DNA from 2 places in the Streptomyces sp. NPDC059355 genome. Region 2 is predicted to be linked to the other one. Evidence: riboswitches for the same ligand, from Rfam matches in the RefSeq annotation. Region 2 holds a riboswitch; the other holds the start of a gene.
What was found. Region 2 has a riboswitch for guanidine ahead of ACFXGI_RS16755 (Ohr family peroxiredoxin). Riboswitches for the same ligand answer to the same signal wherever they lie in the genome.
Positions count from the first base shown of each region.

Region 1: linked by a shared signal. The riboswitch ahead of ACFXGI_RS19430 (multidrug efflux SMR transporter) and the one ahead of ACFXGI_RS16755 (Ohr family peroxiredoxin) in region 2 are both predicted to bind guanidine.

Region 1 covers NZ_JBHYXN010000019.1:23,295-30,771, reverse strand. Annotated here, with positions in the region: gene ACFXGI_RS19440 (ABC transporter permease) at 1-410, opposite strand, end outside; gene ACFXGI_RS19435 (transglycosylase domain-containing protein) at 609-3,080, shown strand; gene ACFXGI_RS19430 (multidrug efflux SMR transporter) at 3,103-3,423, opposite strand; guanidine-III (ykkC-III) riboswitch at 3,455-3,533, opposite strand; gene ACFXGI_RS19425 (co-chaperone GroES) at 3,627-3,929, opposite strand; gene ACFXGI_RS19420 (DUF3618 domain-containing protein) at 4,024-4,341, opposite strand; gene bcp (thioredoxin-dependent thiol peroxidase) at 4,450-4,917, shown strand; gene ACFXGI_RS19410 (HNH endonuclease signature motif containing protein) at 5,063-5,710, shown strand; gene ACFXGI_RS19405 (HNH endonuclease) at 5,707-6,357, shown strand; tRNA gene ACFXGI_RS19400 (tRNA-Leu) at 6,407-6,490, shown strand; gene rdgB (RdgB/HAM1 family non-canonical purine NTP pyrophosphatase) at 6,546-7,151, opposite strand; gene ACFXGI_RS19390 (hypothetical protein) at 7,213-7,477, opposite strand, start outside.
Region 2 covers NZ_JBHYXN010000015.1:65,526-73,002, forward strand. Annotated here, with positions in the region: gene ACFXGI_RS16725 (ABC transporter ATP-binding protein) at 1-97, opposite strand, end outside; gene ACFXGI_RS16730 (hypothetical protein) at 94-273, opposite strand; gene ACFXGI_RS16735 (ABC transporter ATP-binding protein) at 287-955, opposite strand; gene ACFXGI_RS16740 (branched-chain amino acid ABC transporter permease) at 952-2,337, opposite strand; gene ACFXGI_RS16745 (branched-chain amino acid ABC transporter permease) at 2,334-3,254, opposite strand; gene ACFXGI_RS16750 (branched-chain amino acid ABC transporter substrate-binding protein) at 3,261-4,457, opposite strand; guanidine-III (ykkC-III) riboswitch at 4,683-4,746, shown strand; gene ACFXGI_RS16755 (Ohr family peroxiredoxin) at 4,827-5,273, shown strand; gene ACFXGI_RS16760 (hypothetical protein) at 5,266-5,718, shown strand; gene ACFXGI_RS16765 (hypothetical protein) at 5,773-6,009, opposite strand; gene ACFXGI_RS16770 (RimK family alpha-L-glutamate ligase) at 5,984-6,709, shown strand; gene ACFXGI_RS16775 (DUF3291 domain-containing protein) at 6,702-7,196, opposite strand; gene ACFXGI_RS16780 (helix-turn-helix transcriptional regulator) at 7,229-7,477, opposite strand, start outside.

The DNA of each region.
Region 1 (7,477 bases), on a different contig from region 2:
TGGAAGCCGGCCCTCCCCAGATCGGCGGCGAGCCACCACATCTGGAGATCGGCCGGCCGGTACAGGTCGACGGCGATGTCACCCGTACGGATGCGCTCCTGCATCTCCTCCTGGAAGCCGCCGCCGATGAGCGCGCCCGCGGCGAGCAGCGCCTGGCTCACCCAGACGAACGTCAGCGCCTGCGCCTGGTCGTAGCCGCCCAGCCCGGGCCGCTCGTCCCACAACGCGACGTACGTGTACGCGAGGACGAAGCCGAAGACGGTGTTGGTGAACACCCCGGCCGCCGTCGCCGTCCCGTAGGTGGCGTAGCGCCTGAACCCGCCGGCCGCGACGGCCGGATAGAGCCGCGCTCCGCGCGCGGCTGCGCGCGCGGTCCCGCGAACCGTTCCGCGAGGCGTTCCGTGCGGTATCCCGCGAGCCGTTCCCTGGCGCACCGTATCCCTCCGATTTCCCGGTCGTTCCTACGTCGGCCAAAGCGCGCGAGCTTAGTGCGGAGGGGCGATCCACGCGACCGATTTACGCCCGTCCGACGCGGAATGAGCGGCCATCGGGTAGACAGCATGAGGTACAGATGTGGATATTTCGTACGGCGTCGAGGAGTCCTGGCGATGAGCGACCAGTCACCACCACCGGGCTGGACCCCTCGTGACCCGGACATCCCCGCAGGGCAACAGCGGCCGGGGCGGCAGCCGGCGGGGCGGCAGCCGGCAGGCCAGCAGCCGCCATCACAGAACGCGCAGAAGCCGGCGGGCGACCGGCAGGCCCGCCGAGCCGCCAAGAAGGCCGAGCGCAACCGGAAGCGGACCGGCTGGCGCCGCCTCGTCCCCACCTGGCGCATGGTCCTCGCCACCGTCGTGCTGCTCGGCTTGCTGATCGTCGGCGCGTTCGTCGCCGGCTACCTGCTGGTCCACATCCCGCCCGCCAACGCCGCCGCGACCGCCCAGTCCAATCTCTACCTGTACGCCGACGGCTCCCAGCTCGCCCGCGACGGCGAGGTCAACCGCGTCAACGTCCCGCTCTCGCAGATCCCCCGCACGGTCCAGGAGGCCGTACTGGCCGCGGAGGACCGGGACTTCCACTCCGAGCGGGCCGTCGACCCCAAGGCCATGGTCCGCGCCGCCTGGAACACGGCGACCGGCAAGGGCACCCAGTCCGGCTCCACCATCACCCAGCAGTACGTCAAGAACTACTACCTGGGCCAGGAACAGACCATCAAGCGCAAGGTCAAGGAGTTCTTCATCGCGATCAAGCTCGGTCGCGAGAAGTCGAAGGACTACATCCTGGAGGGGTACCTCAACACCAGCTACTTCGGCCGCAACGCGTACGGCATCCAGGCCGCCGCCCAGGCCTACTACGGCAAGGACGTCGACAAACTCACCACCGCCGAGGGCGCGTACCTCGCCACCCTCCTCAACTCTCCCAGCGCCTTCGACGTCGTCGCCCACCCCCAGAGCCGCGAGCGCGCGCTCGCCCGCTGGAACTACGTCCTCGACGGCATGGTCAAGAAGCAGTGGCTGCCCGCGGCCGAGCGGGCCGCCATCCGCTTCCCCGAGCCCGGCAAGGTCCGCCCGGCCGCCGGGCTCTCGGGCCAGCGCGGCTATCTCGTCGAGGCCGTGAAGGACTACATCGTCGATCACAAGATCCTCGACGAGAAGACCCTCGCCGAGGGCGGCTACCGCATCACCACGACCATCGACAAGCGCCGGCAGAACGCCTTCGTCGAGGCCGTCGACGAGACGATGGTCAGCAAGCTCGACCCGGAGAAGAACAAGGCCGACCGGGTCGTACGGGCCGGCGGGGTCTCCATCGACCCGGCCACCGGCAAGGTCGTCGCCATGTACGGGGGCATCGACTACACCAAGCAGTACGTCAACAACGCGACCCGGCACGACTACCAGGTGGCCTCCACCTTCAAGCCGTTCGTGTTCGCGTCCGCCGTCGAGAACGACTCCCGCACCCAGGACGGCCGCCTGATCACCCCCAACACCCTCTACAACGGCGACAACAAGCGCCGCGTGGTCGGCACCAGGACCCCGTACGCCCCCGAGAACGAGGGGCAGATCTCGTACGGGAACATCACCGTCAACACCGCCACCGACCTCTCCGTCAACGCCGTCTTCGCGCAGATGGTCGTCGACGTCGGCACCGCCAAGGTCAAGCGGACCGCGATCGGCCTCGGCATCCCCGAGGACACCCCGAACTTCGACGCCGGTCCGGCCATGGCGCTGGGCACCATGCAGGCCAGCGTCCTGGACATGACCCAGGCCTACGCGACCCTCGCCGACCACGGCCGCCACACCCCCTACACCCTCGTCGAGAAGATCGAGAAGGGCGACGACGACGTCCACCTGCCCGACCGCACCCCGAAGCAGGCCATCAGCCGCGAAGCCGCCGACACCACCACGTCCATGCTGGTCAGCGTCGTCGACAACGGCACCGGTACGGCGGCCCTCGCCGCCGGGCACCCGGCCGCCGGCAAGACGGGCACCGGCGAACTGGACCGCTCCGCCTGGTTCGCCGCCTACACCCCGGACCTGGTCACGGTCGTCTCGATGATGGGCCAGGACCCCGATACGGGCGCCCTGGAATCCCTGTACGGGGCACTCGGCGAGGCCCGGATCGGGGGCGGCGGGTACCCGGCGCGGATCTGGGCGCAGTACACGAAGGCGGCCCTGGAGAACAGCGACCCCCTGGACTTCGACCTCGATCTCCAGCCGGGCGCGGCCCCGTCCCCGCCGCCGTTCGTCCCGAGCAGCCCGGAGCCGTCGGAGGACGAGAGCACCCCGCAATCCCCGGCCCCGCCGAGCAGGCCGAACCGCCCGGGCCGGCCGACGCCGCCCACCGGCGGCCAGGGCCAGGGCGGCCGCAGCCAGGGGCAGAGCCAGGGCCAGAACCAGGGGCAGACCACCGGGGGCCAGACCCCGGAGGACGACACCACAGGGGGCCAGAGCGACGCGGGCACCTCCGCCGGAACGAGTACGGGGACGACCGGGGGCGCCACGACGGGCTCGACGGCAGGCACCCCGGGCGGCGCGACGGGCGGCCTGCGCAGCCGCCCGTCGTCGGAGTACCTGGAGTAGCCGCCCCGGAAGGGGGCGGGGATCAGTGACCGGAGGTCGCCTTCAGCCCCACCACGGCGACCAGCAGCAGGCAGATGAAGAAGATGCGGGCGGCGGTGACGGGCTCACCCAGCACCGCCATCCCGAGCACCGCGGCGCCGGCCGCGCCGATGCCCACCCATACGCCGTACGCGGTACCGATGGGCAGGGTCTTGGCGGCGTACGAGAGCAGCACCATGCTGGCGACGATCCCGGCACCGGTGAACACGCTGGGCCACAGCCGCGTGAAGCCCTCCGTGAACTTCATACCGATCGACCAGCCGACTTCGAGCAGACCGGCGACGAGAAGCAGAACCCAGGCCATGACGGGCACCTCCGGAAACGAGAGCGAACGGGGTGCGTCGTCTTGTCGTCCAGCAACAGCTACCCGGTACGGCGCGTCTCGTCGGGGGTTCCCCACCACCGTAGCAAAGCCCGTGCGAAAGGGCCGGTGACACCGGTCACCGGCCCTTCGACGCCTGCTCGCAGATCGCCCGCTCGAAGATCGCTCGCCTACAGACCGCTCGCCTACAGGTAGAGCCCGGTGGAGTCCTTGGACCCCTCCAACCGCTCCGCGGCCACGGCGTGCAGGTCCCGCTCGCGCATCAGCACGTACGTGGCACCCCGCACCTCGACCTCGGCCCGGTCCTCCGGGTCGTACAGCACCCGGTCGCCCGGCTCCACACTGCGTACGTTCTGCCCGACCGCGACCACCTCGGCCCAGGCCAGCCGCTTGCCCACGGCAGCGGTCGCCGGGATCAGGATGCCGCCGCCCGAGCGCCGCTCACCCTCCGGCGAGTCGGACTTCACGAGCACACGGTCGTGCAGCATGCGGATGGGCAGCTTGTCGTGGGTGGTGGTCTTGGTGTCGTCGCTCACGTCACGAACCTACCCGCCCGCGCCCGGCCCGTGCGCCGCAGGGTCATCAGCGCTTGCGCCGCGCCGACACCACGAGCAGGCCGATCACACCGGCCGCGAGCAGTGCGACGGGCGCGATCCGCTCGTAGCGCGGGGCGCCGTCCTCGTGGCGCAGGCCGTCCCGTACGTCCGTCAGGAGACGGTTCACGGCGACGACGGCCCGCCCGGCGGTGTGGTCCACGGTCGAGACGACCCTGGCCTTCGCGTCCCCGATGATCGTCGTCGGGTGCAGGCGCACGCCGATCTCGTCGAGCGTCTCGGCGAGCTCCTCGCGGCGGCGGACGATGTCCGCCTCGATCTGTGCGGGGGTCCTGGCTTCGGGCACCGCGCTGCCTCCGTCGTCGTCGGGTCGGATAGGGGGCGTAGCCCACCATGAACAGTCTGTCAGCTTAGTCTCGGACCGTACCGATCCCCTCCCGAGGAGACTGTTGACATGAGCGAGCGACTCCAGCCGGGCGACACCGCCCCCGCCTTCACCCTGCCCGACGCGGACGGCAACGAGGTCTCGCTCGCCGACCACAAGGGCCGCAAGGTGATCGTGTACTTCTACCCGGCGGCGCTGACGCCGGGTTGCACGAAGCAGGCCTGCGATTTCACGGACAACCTGTCGGTGCTGGCCGAGGCCGGCTACGACGTGATCGGCGTGTCCCCGGACAAGCCGGAGAAGCTGGCGAAGTTCCGCGAGAAGGAGCACCTGAAGGTCACCCTGGTCGGCGACCCGGACAAGCAGGTCCTGGAGGCCTACGGCGCGTACGGCGAGAAGAAGCTGTACGGCAAGACGGTGACGGGCGTCATCCGCTCCACGGTGATCGTGGACGAGGAGGGCAAGGTCGAACGAGCCCTCTACAACGTCAAGGCCACGGGCCACGTAGCCAAGATCATCAAGGACCTGGCCATCTGACGGACCCCCGGCTCCCCGACAGCGGCCCGCACCCTCCCGGTGCGGGCCGCTCCGCTTATCGGACGAGACGGCCCGTAACCGACCGTCCATCGCCCCGTTGCTCCGTACGAGAGCCGCACACGCGGCCGGACAGGGAGGGGGCGGGATGCCGATCAGCCCGTACACGAAGGAACGCCTCGCGGAGGCGGCGAGCACGTCGCGGACGCTGAGCGAAGCGGTGGAGAAGCTGGGGGCGGACCCGCGGGGCGGATCCCGTGACCACGTGCGCATCCGCATGCGGAAGCTGGGGATCGACACCTCGCACTTCGAGCGGGAGGGGGTGAAATGGACCAGGGAGGTGCTCGAGGAAGCCGTGGCCGCTTCCAGCAACATGTACGCGGTGCTCCGCCGACTGGGCTTGGAACCAGTGGGTGGTCACCACGCTCACATCAGCCGCAAGGTGAAGGCATTCGCGATCGACACCTCGCACTTCACCGGTCCGACACGGACAGAGCGAATGCGGGACAACGGGCGCCGCCGCACGGCCGAGGAGATCCTGCACGAGGACTCCTCGCCACAAGCCACGAGGACACCCAATTCCCGCCTGCGGCGCGCCCTTCTGGAGACGGGGGCCGACGAGTGCTGCGCCTCCTGCGGCATCAAGGCGGCCTGGCTGGGCGAGCCGCTTCCCTTGGAGGTCGACCACATCGACGGCAACTGGCGGAACAACCGGCGGGAGAACCTGCGGTTCCTCTGCCCCAACTGCCACTCCACCACGAGCACATACCGCGGCCGGGGCAAGGTGCGCCGATGACCACGACCAACCGCTACACGAGGGACATCCTGGCCGAGGCGGCCCGGCTCTGTTCGAACATCGAGGAGGTCATCGCCCATCTGGGCACGCGATCCTACCCGCGGCTCTCGTCCTATCTTCTGAAGCGGTTCGCCGACCACGGCATCGACGTCTCCCACTTCCCTGCCATTGGCCGCCCGCCCCGGCCGGCCACGGCGGAACTCCGGCGCGTGGTGGACGCCTCGCGCTCACTCGCCGAGACCCTTCGCCACCTCGGCCGGCCGGACAACCACCATCAGCGCACGCGCCTGCGTACATGGATCGCTGACGAGGGCATCGGCACCACTCACTTCCTGGGGCAGGCCCACCAGCGCGGCAAGCCATCACCCACCGCCAAGACACCGGACGAAATACTCGTCCGGCATGACAGGCAGCGGAGAACCGGTACCAAGACGCTGCGCCGCGCGCTGCACGAGATCGGCGTGCCGGACTGCGACCGGTGCGGAACCCCTCCCGAGTGGCAAGGGCGCCCCATGACCTTGGAGATCGACCACATCAACGGCGACTGGAGCGACGACCGCCGGGAGAACCTCAGGCTGCTGTGCCCCAACTGCCACGCGATCACCAGCACATGGTGCCGAGGAGGCAACCGCCGGTCGAGTTCCTGATCTTGCGCATTTCCGTACAGCCGCCTGCCGCTATCATGACAGGCGGCTAGCGGCGGTGGCGCAACGGCGACGCAGCAGACTTAGGATCTGTGGCCCGTGAAACGGCTTGAGGGTTCGAATCCCTTCCGCCGCACAACAACGGCCTGTGAATCGCAAGATCGATTCACAGGCCGTTCTCGTACGCTCCCTCAGCCGACCAGGGCGCGGATGAAGGGGAGCAGGGCGCGGAAGGCCTGGCCGCGGTGGGAGATGGCGTTCTTTTCCGCCGGGGTGAGTTCCGCGCAGGTGCGGGTGTCGCCCTCGACCTGGAGGATCGGGTCGTAGCCGAAGCCGCCCGTGCCCGCCGGGGTGTGGCGGAGGGTGCCCAGGAGGCGGCCTTCGACCACGCGTTCGGTGCCGTCCGGGAGGGCGAGGGCCGCCGCGCACGCGAAGTGGGCTCCGCGGTGCTCGTCGGCGATGTCCCCGAGCTGGGCCAGCAGCAGGTCCAGGTTCGCCCGGTCGTCGCCGTGCTTGCCCGCCCACCGCGCCGAGAAGATGCCGGGGGCGCCGTTCAGGACGTCCACGCAGAGGCCGGAGTCGTCGGCGATCGCCGGCAGGCCGGTGGCCCGGGCCAGGGCGTGCGCCTTGAGGAGGGCGTTCTCGGCGAAGGAGACGCCGGTCTCCTTGACGTCCGGGATCTGCGGGTACGCGTCCGCGCCGACCAGCTCGTGCGGCAGGCCGGCGTCGGACAGGATGGCGTGGAGCTCGGCGATTTTGCCCGCGTTGCGGGTGGCGAGGATCAGGCGGCTGGTCATGCCGCCATTATCCCGTGCCCGCCGATCCCCGGTTCCGACCGCCCGTCAGCCCGTCAGCCCGTCAGCCCGGGGTGCAGACCTTCGAGAGTTCCTTCGCCGCGTCGGCGACCGGCTGGATGTCCGGGTTGGCGTTGCCGTTCTCGATGGCCGTGCGGACGTTCTTCACCGCCGTGGTCATGGAGGAGACGGCCTTGCTCAGGTCGGCGTTGTCCGTCTGGTCGCCGACCTTCTTGAGGTTCGCCTCGATCTGGTTCAGCGCGTTCTGGGCGTCCTGCGGGCTGTTGCCGGCCTGCGAGACCGCCTGCTGGAGGTCGTTGGCCCCGTCC
Region 2 (7,477 bases):
CGTGGGACACGTGGAGATCGGCGAGTTCCAGGATCGTCGGGGTCGGGACCGGGGCCGTGACGGCGGTCCTGTGCGCGAGGTGTGCCGCTGCGGTCATCGGGTCCGTCCTTGCCGGGAGTCCGTGTCGGAGGTGCCGAGGTAGGCCTCCACGACCGCCGGGTCGCGCTGTACCTCGGACGGCGAGCCGGAGGCGATGACCTTGCCGAAGTTGAGCACGGTCACCCGGTCGGCCACCGAGGTCACCAGGGGCATGTCGTGCTCGATCAGCAGCACGCTGATGTCGAGTTCACGGTTGATGCGGCGGATCAGCGCGGCCAGTTCCCGCTTCTCGGTGGGGTTGGTGCCCGCGGCCGGTTCGTCCAGGAAGGAGCAGCCGGGGGCCGGTGGCCAGCGCCCTGGCGATCTCCAGCCGGCGCTGGTCCCCGTAGGAGAGGGAGTCGGCCCTCTCCTCGGCCCGGCCGTCGAGGCCCACCAGTGCGAGCAGGCGCCGGGCCGTCTCCTCGGCGGCGCGTTCCTCCGCCTTCGCCCGGGGCAGGCCGAGCATGATGCTCAGCGGCCCGCAGCGAGTTCCGCTCTCCGCCGCGACCTTGACGTTCTCCAGGGCGGTCAGGGCGGAGAAGAGGCGGATGTTCTGGAAGGTACGGGCCACACCGAGCCGGTTGACGTGGTGGGGCTTGCGGCCGAGCAGGCTGTGCTCCGTACCGGCGTCGGTGCGCAGGAGCACGCGCCCTTCCTGTGGTGTGTAGGCGCCGGTGAGCGAGTTGAACAAGGAGGTCTTGCCCGCGCCGTTGGGGCCGATCACGGCGTGGATCTCGCCCCGTCGTACGGTGAGGTCCACTTCGGAGAGGGAGACCAGGCCGCCGAAGCGCAAGGTCACTCCCGATACCAGGAGGACCGGGGCGCAGGTGTCGGGTGCCGGCGCCGGCGCCGTGCGCTCCGCGAGTGTGGTCGTCATGATGCCTCCCGCGTGCGGACGGTGCGCCTGCGGCGCCTGGCGGGCAGGAGTCCCTGCGGGCGGTAGATCATCATGACCACCAGCAGGGCGCCCAGGTACATGAACCGGTCCTTCTGGTCCACCACGTCCTTCAGGCCGTGCGGCAGATAGGCCAGGAGTGCGGCCCCCAGCAGGACGCCGGGGATGGAGCCCATCCCGCCGAAGATCACGTAGGCGAGGACCAGCACCGAGTACAGCAGCGGGAAGTTCTCGGGGTTGATGAACCCGACCTTGCTGGCGTAGACGGCGCCGGCGACTCCGGAGGTGGAGGCGCCGATGGCGAAGGCCATCAGCTTGTACTTCACCGTGTCCACTCCGTGCGCGGCCGCGGCGACCTCGTCCTCGCGGATGGCCTCCCAGGTGCGTCCGATCTTGGAGCGCACCAGCTTGCGGAAGAGCAGCACCAGGACCGTGATCAGGCCGATGAGCAGCCACAGGTAGTCCAGCGGGTCCAGGCCCCAGCGGTATTGCACGGGGCCGAGGTCCACGGAGAAGTGCGGGATGCCGAAGACGCCCAGGGAGCCGCCCGTCACCGATTCGGCGTTCTTGGCGATCAGGTAGATGATCTCGTGGAAGCCGAGGGTGACGATGGCGAGGTAGTCGCCGCGCAGGCGCAGGGTCGGGGCACCGAGCAGGATGCCCGCGAGCAGGCAGGTGACCATCGCGACGGGGATGGACAGGAACGGGTTCAGCTCGAACGGCGGCTTGACGGGCAGTTGTCCGCTCCAGAAGGCGGTGCTGTAGCTGCCGATCGCGAAGAACGCCACGAAGCCGAGGTCGAGCAGACCGGCCCATCCGATGACGACGTTGAGTCCGAGGGCGAGCAGGATGTAGATGCCGACCCAGTCGACCAGGACCTGGTTCGTGGACCGGTCGAACAGCAGGGGCAGGAACACGGCCGCGGCGAGCCCGGCCACCACCAACGCCACGCGCAGCCCGGGGCGGCTGTCGAGTGCCGGGCGGATCCTGGCCAGCGGAGCGGCGGCCCTGGCACCGGAGGCCACGGCACGGCGCGGGGCGGCGCCGAACTCGGCGACCGCCCAGAGGGCGACGGCCGCGGCGATCCAGGCCCACAGTGCGGTCCCGGTGAAGGTCGTGCGCAGGGAGAGCAGCAGGTCGGCTCCGGATCCCTGCTCGCCGGTCATCACGGCGAGCAGGACGCCGACGGCGGTGAGGGTGCACAGCCTGCGCCAGCGCGGACGCTCGTACCAGCGGTGCCTGCGCAGGGCCGCCAGGGCCTCGGCCGAGGGCCGGGTGGGACGGAAGGACACCGTGGACGTGGACATCGGGAGGTGCGCGGCCCGCCCCGGGGTGACCACACGCGTGTCGTCGATCGTGCTCATGCCGTCCTCCCGAGCTTCGCGCTGAGGATGCCGGTCGGGCGGAACATCAGCACGACGACCAGGACCGCGAAGGCCGCGACGTAGCGCCATTCCTCGCCGAACAGCGGGACGTTGTAGGTCTCGACCAGGCCGAGAAGCATTCCGCCGAGCATGGCACCGCGAATGTTGCCGATGCCGCCGAGGACGGCCGCGGCGAAGGCCGTGATGCCGGGGATGAAGCCCATGGTGAACGAGACCTGGCTGTTGAGCCCGAAGAGGAAGCCGGCGATCCCGCCGAGGACCCCGCCGATCACGAACGTACGGGAGACGATCCTGTCGATGTCGACGCCCATCAGGCCGGCGGCCTCGGGGTCCTGTGCGACGGCCCGGATGGCGGAGCCCAGCTTGGTGCGGCGCACCAGCAGGTCGAGGCCGACGATCATCACCAGCGCGGCGACGATCAGCAGCAGCTTGACGACGTCGACCGGTGCTCCGAGAACGTGGAAGAGCACGCCGTTGTCGAAGAGCGCGGGCATGGCCTTGGGGTCGCGCCCGAAGAGCTTGCCCGCGAGGTTGTAGAGGAAGAACGAGGCGCCGATGGCACTGATCAGGAAGATCAGCGCGGGCGCGTTGCGCTTGCGCAGCGGCCGGTAGGCGACCTTCTCCAGACCGAAGGCGGTGCCCGCCCCGACCAGGCCGGAGACGACCAGGCCGAGGAGGACGAGCAGGACCGACACCAGCCCGGAGGGGTGGCCGGGGGCGACCTCGGTGAGCACGATCAGCGCTCCGAAGCCGCCCAGCATGAACACCTCGCTGTGGGCGAAGTTGATCAGCTTGAGCACGCCGTAGACCAGGGTGTAGCCGATGGCGATCACGGAGTACAGCGCGCCGAGCGCGAGGCCCGGGACCAGGTAGTCGCGGAATTCCAGGAGTGTCATCGCTCGTCAGCCCGCGCTCACCAGCGTGTCGACGTTGCCCTTGAGGGTGATCCGGCCGCCCTTGACCTCGCTGAGGTAGATGCCGTTGCCGGCGAACTCGCCGTTCTCCTTGAACGAGAACTGCCGCGTGAGGCCCTTGTAGTGGGCCTTCTTCACCTTCTCCAGGACGGCCTCGCGCCGCACGTCTCCGCCGTCGCCGCCGCCGAGCGCCTTGATCTGCTCGATGATGAGGTTGGTGGCGTCGTAGGACTCGGCCGCGTACAGGCCGGGCGGGGCCTTGTACTCCGTCTTGTAGTCCTCGGCGAACTGCTTGGTGCCCGGGTCGACGTTGGCGTCCAGGCACTGGCAGGTCAGCAGCCAGCCCTCGGCCGCGTCGCCGGCCAGCTCGGTGAACTTCTTGTCGTACGTCCCGTCGCTGGCGATCTTCGGCTTGTCGAAGCCTATATCCTTGAGCTTCTTGGCGAACGGCGCCGCGTCCGAGTAGAGCCCGTTGTAGATCAGCGCGTCGGCGCCGGAGTGCTTCACGGCCGTGGCGGCAGCGGTGTAGTCGGGGGTCTTCGAGGGGACGCTGGCCTTGACGACCTCGACACCGGCTTCCTTGAGCTGCTTCTCGGCGACCTTGGAAAGGCCGACGCCGTACTCGCTCTTGTCGTCGACGAGGTAGACCTTCTTGGTCCCCAGCTGCTTGGTGAAGTACGTGACCATGGCGCCGCCCTGGGCGTTGTCGTTCGGGACGGAACGCACGAAGGAGCGGAAGCCGAGCTCGGGCAGGCTCGGGTTGCTGGCGTGGGAGACGGAGACCAGGCCGGCCTCCGAGTACAGCCGGCCCGAGGCCTTGGCCGCGCCGGAGAAGGCGGGGCCGACCAGGCCGAGGACGCTCTCGTCGTCGATGAGCTTCTGCGCCGCGGCCGGGGACTGGTCCGGGGAGCCGGCGTCGTCGGATGCCGCGTACTCCACGTGGAAGGCCAGGTCGCCCCGGGCGTTGGCCTGCTTGACGGCCAGCTTGACGCCGTTCTCCATGTTCACGCCGATGGCGGAGCTCTCGCCCGTGAGCGGGCCCTGGAAACCGATCTTGTAGATCGCCTTTCCGTCGGCGGCGACGCCGGCGGCGCCGCTGTCCTTGTTGCAGCCGGTCAGCGCGGTCGCGCCCGTGACGGCGAGTGCGGCGCACATCGACACCATCGACAACTTCCTGCGGTTCACTTCTGCTCCCTGTGACTGTCGTGGATCGACAGGGGTGGCTTTGCTCGACCCCCCGAACCGCACGTTGATGGCGTGCGACTCGGGCACCGTATTCAGCGGCGACCCGGCCGTCCCGGTGCACTTCCAGAGCCGGTCAAGTCCGGGAGGACCTGTCAGGTCCACGGGGGTGAGGAGGGTCACCGCAGGTGGGCGTCCCGGCGGGCCCGCTCCCGTTGCTAGATTATCCGGTGGCCCGGTCCCCAGGCCCCGGACGAGACGCGCCGTACCCGGTCATGCACGACGACGCGCCAGGCACTGCCCCACCGGCAGACGCCCTAGCGCTGTCCGGCCCCGGGTGGCGTTCCCTCGTCGTACAGATGGGCTGACCACATGACCGTGCCGCTGACCCGCACCCTCTACCGGACGACCGCCCACGCCGTCGGGGGCCGTACCGGATCGGTGCTCTCCGATGACGGGCGCCTCGGCGTCCGTCTGGCCCCGCCGCTCAAGAAGACGCCCGGTACCACCAACCCCGAGCAGTTGTTCGCAGCAGGGTTCGCCGCCTGTTTCACGTCCGCGCTCGCCGAGGTCGCAGCCGAGTTCGGGGCGGACGCCTCGGCCGCGCGCGTCGCGTGCGAGGTACGGCTCGGTACGACGGACACGCCCGCGGGCTACGGTCTCGCGGTCGGCCTCACGGGCTCCCTGGCGGGGTGGAACGCGGCCGACCTGCTGCCCCTGCTCCACCGGGCGGACGCGGTCTGCCCCTACTCACAGGCCATCCGCGGGAACATCGAGCTCTCTCTGCGGGCCGTTGACGACACCGCCGCCGATGGCTGAGCCGACGGATACGCCCGGGAGCCTCGCGCCGGAGGACGGGCAGGGCGTCCCGGTGCCCGAGCGGGGGGCGTGGCTGCGGCGCGGCATCAGCCGCAACGGCGGTCCGCTGGTCGAAGACCGCGAAGTGGTGTGGCTGCAGGCCGGTCCGTACTTCGCCGACAGCCGGGGCTTCGCCGGCGTCACGTCCTTCGACGGCTCCCGGGTCCACTTCCACCACCTGGAGGGCGAGCCCGGCGAGGACACGGGCACCTTCCGGTGGGAGGGTGCGAACCTCGTCGAGCGCGGCACCAACACGGACGGCAGCACCTTCCTGGAGATCTGGACCCCGCTGCCGGCCGGCGACGGCGACACCGGCTCATGGGCCGGTGCCGGCTACCACGTGGTGCGCGTCGGCCGGCATCTCGTCCACGTCGACTCCCGGTCGGGTACCTACTGGCGGACGTGACCGGTCACGCCGAGCAGGCACGGCAAGCCCCCTGCCGGGGGCCTTCGCCGTCGCCTACTGCGGGTCGTACCGGCGTTTCTCGACCACCAGCGGCAGTCCCTCGACGTCCGGGACGCGCAGTTCGGCCGGGACCTCGGCGTCCGGGTCGACATCGACCGCCGGCACCAGCCTGCCGTCCGGAGTCCCACGGGCGTCCCAGGCCGAGGCCGCCCTCACCAACTTCCATGTCGCGTGCGTCGACTCGACGTTCCAGATCGGCGACCGGATGGTGCAGCCCAGTCCGATCGACACGGGCGTTGCTCCGCAGGGGGAGTTCGGCGCCCTGCTGCGCGCCGCCCGACACGCTCCTGAGCTCCACCGAGGTGGCGCGCGCCATGGGCGGCCGCCGGATCGCGAACCCGCTGTCGGCCATGGCCTCCAACACGTCCAAGCCCTACAGGCCCAGCTCATCGCCCGTCACGGGTTCTACAGCCCGGCGGCCCTGGTCTCCGACGACGACCCGGACGAGGTCCTCGGCTTCGTGGACCTGCACCGCGGGGCGGTGTACAAGTCCGCCGGCGGCATCCGGTCCCTGGTGACGGCCTTCGAACCGGTCCGCGACACGAGCCGCCTGGAACGCCTTCGGTGGTGCCCGGTCCAGTTCCAGGAGCGCCTCGCCGGCCCGGACGTACGGGTCCACGTGGTCGGCGATCGGACGTTCGCCGTCCGCGTCGACTCCACCGCGGTCGACTACCGCTACGCCCGGGCCCAAGCGGGAGTCGACGCACGGCTGCACGCCCACCGCCTCGACGACGACATCGCCGAACGCCGTGTCGCTCTGGCCGCCGATCCGGGGCTGCCCTTCGCGGGCGTGGACCTGGAACTCCTCCCGGACGGGCGGATCGCCTGCTTCGAGGTCAACCCGTCGCCGGGGTTCTCCTGGTACGAGTCCGAGACGGACCTGCCCATCGCGGCGGCGGTCGCCGACCGGCTGCTCGCCCCGGTCACCTGAGGAGCGTGTACCGGGCAGCCTCGGCAGCGGTGAAGGAGGAGACGAAGGTGAACGCCCGCGGGGACGGCCCGTGCGCCCGAAGGTCCGCGAGCCGCTCCAGCGCCTCGTCGACGGTCGGAAGGTGACCGGCAGGCACCCACCACAGGACCAGGTGTGCTTCGACATGCCGTGCGAACCACTCACGACGCCGCCGCATCACCTCCAAGTGCCCGCTGCGGTAGGCGAAGTCCCACAGCGCCTCCCGGGTCTCCCACACGGACATGTTGACGATGACGTCCTCGCCCGCCGGCCGCAGCTCCGTGGCATCGGCCGCCCCTTCCTCCACCAGCCGCCACACGAACCCCGGCGTGCCATCGGCGGCGGCGTTGACCGGATCGAGCAGCTCCACGAACGGCGCCATGCGCGGGTCGTCGAGCGGGTGCCGGAGCGTGGCGACGTTCAGCTGGGCGAGGTGGGCGGCGCGCGGGCCGTGCTGGGATGCGGTCATGTCCTCATCCCAGCACGGCCCTCATTTCTATGTCAATCATTATTGTTTTTAGAAGCCTCGACCACCACGCAGCACTCCCCCGGCCGGGCGTCCATGCGGGCCCGGACAGGGCCGTCGGTGCCGAGCAGTCCCTCCAGCAGTGCGAGGTTCATGCCGCAGACGAGCGGCGGGAAGTGTTCCGCGAGGGCGTGGAAGGGGCAGTTGCGCATGCGGACGACGGATCCGGGCGCCCCGGCCTCCCCCTCGGGGCCCTCGGCGCCACGGGGGCTCCCGGCGTCCGC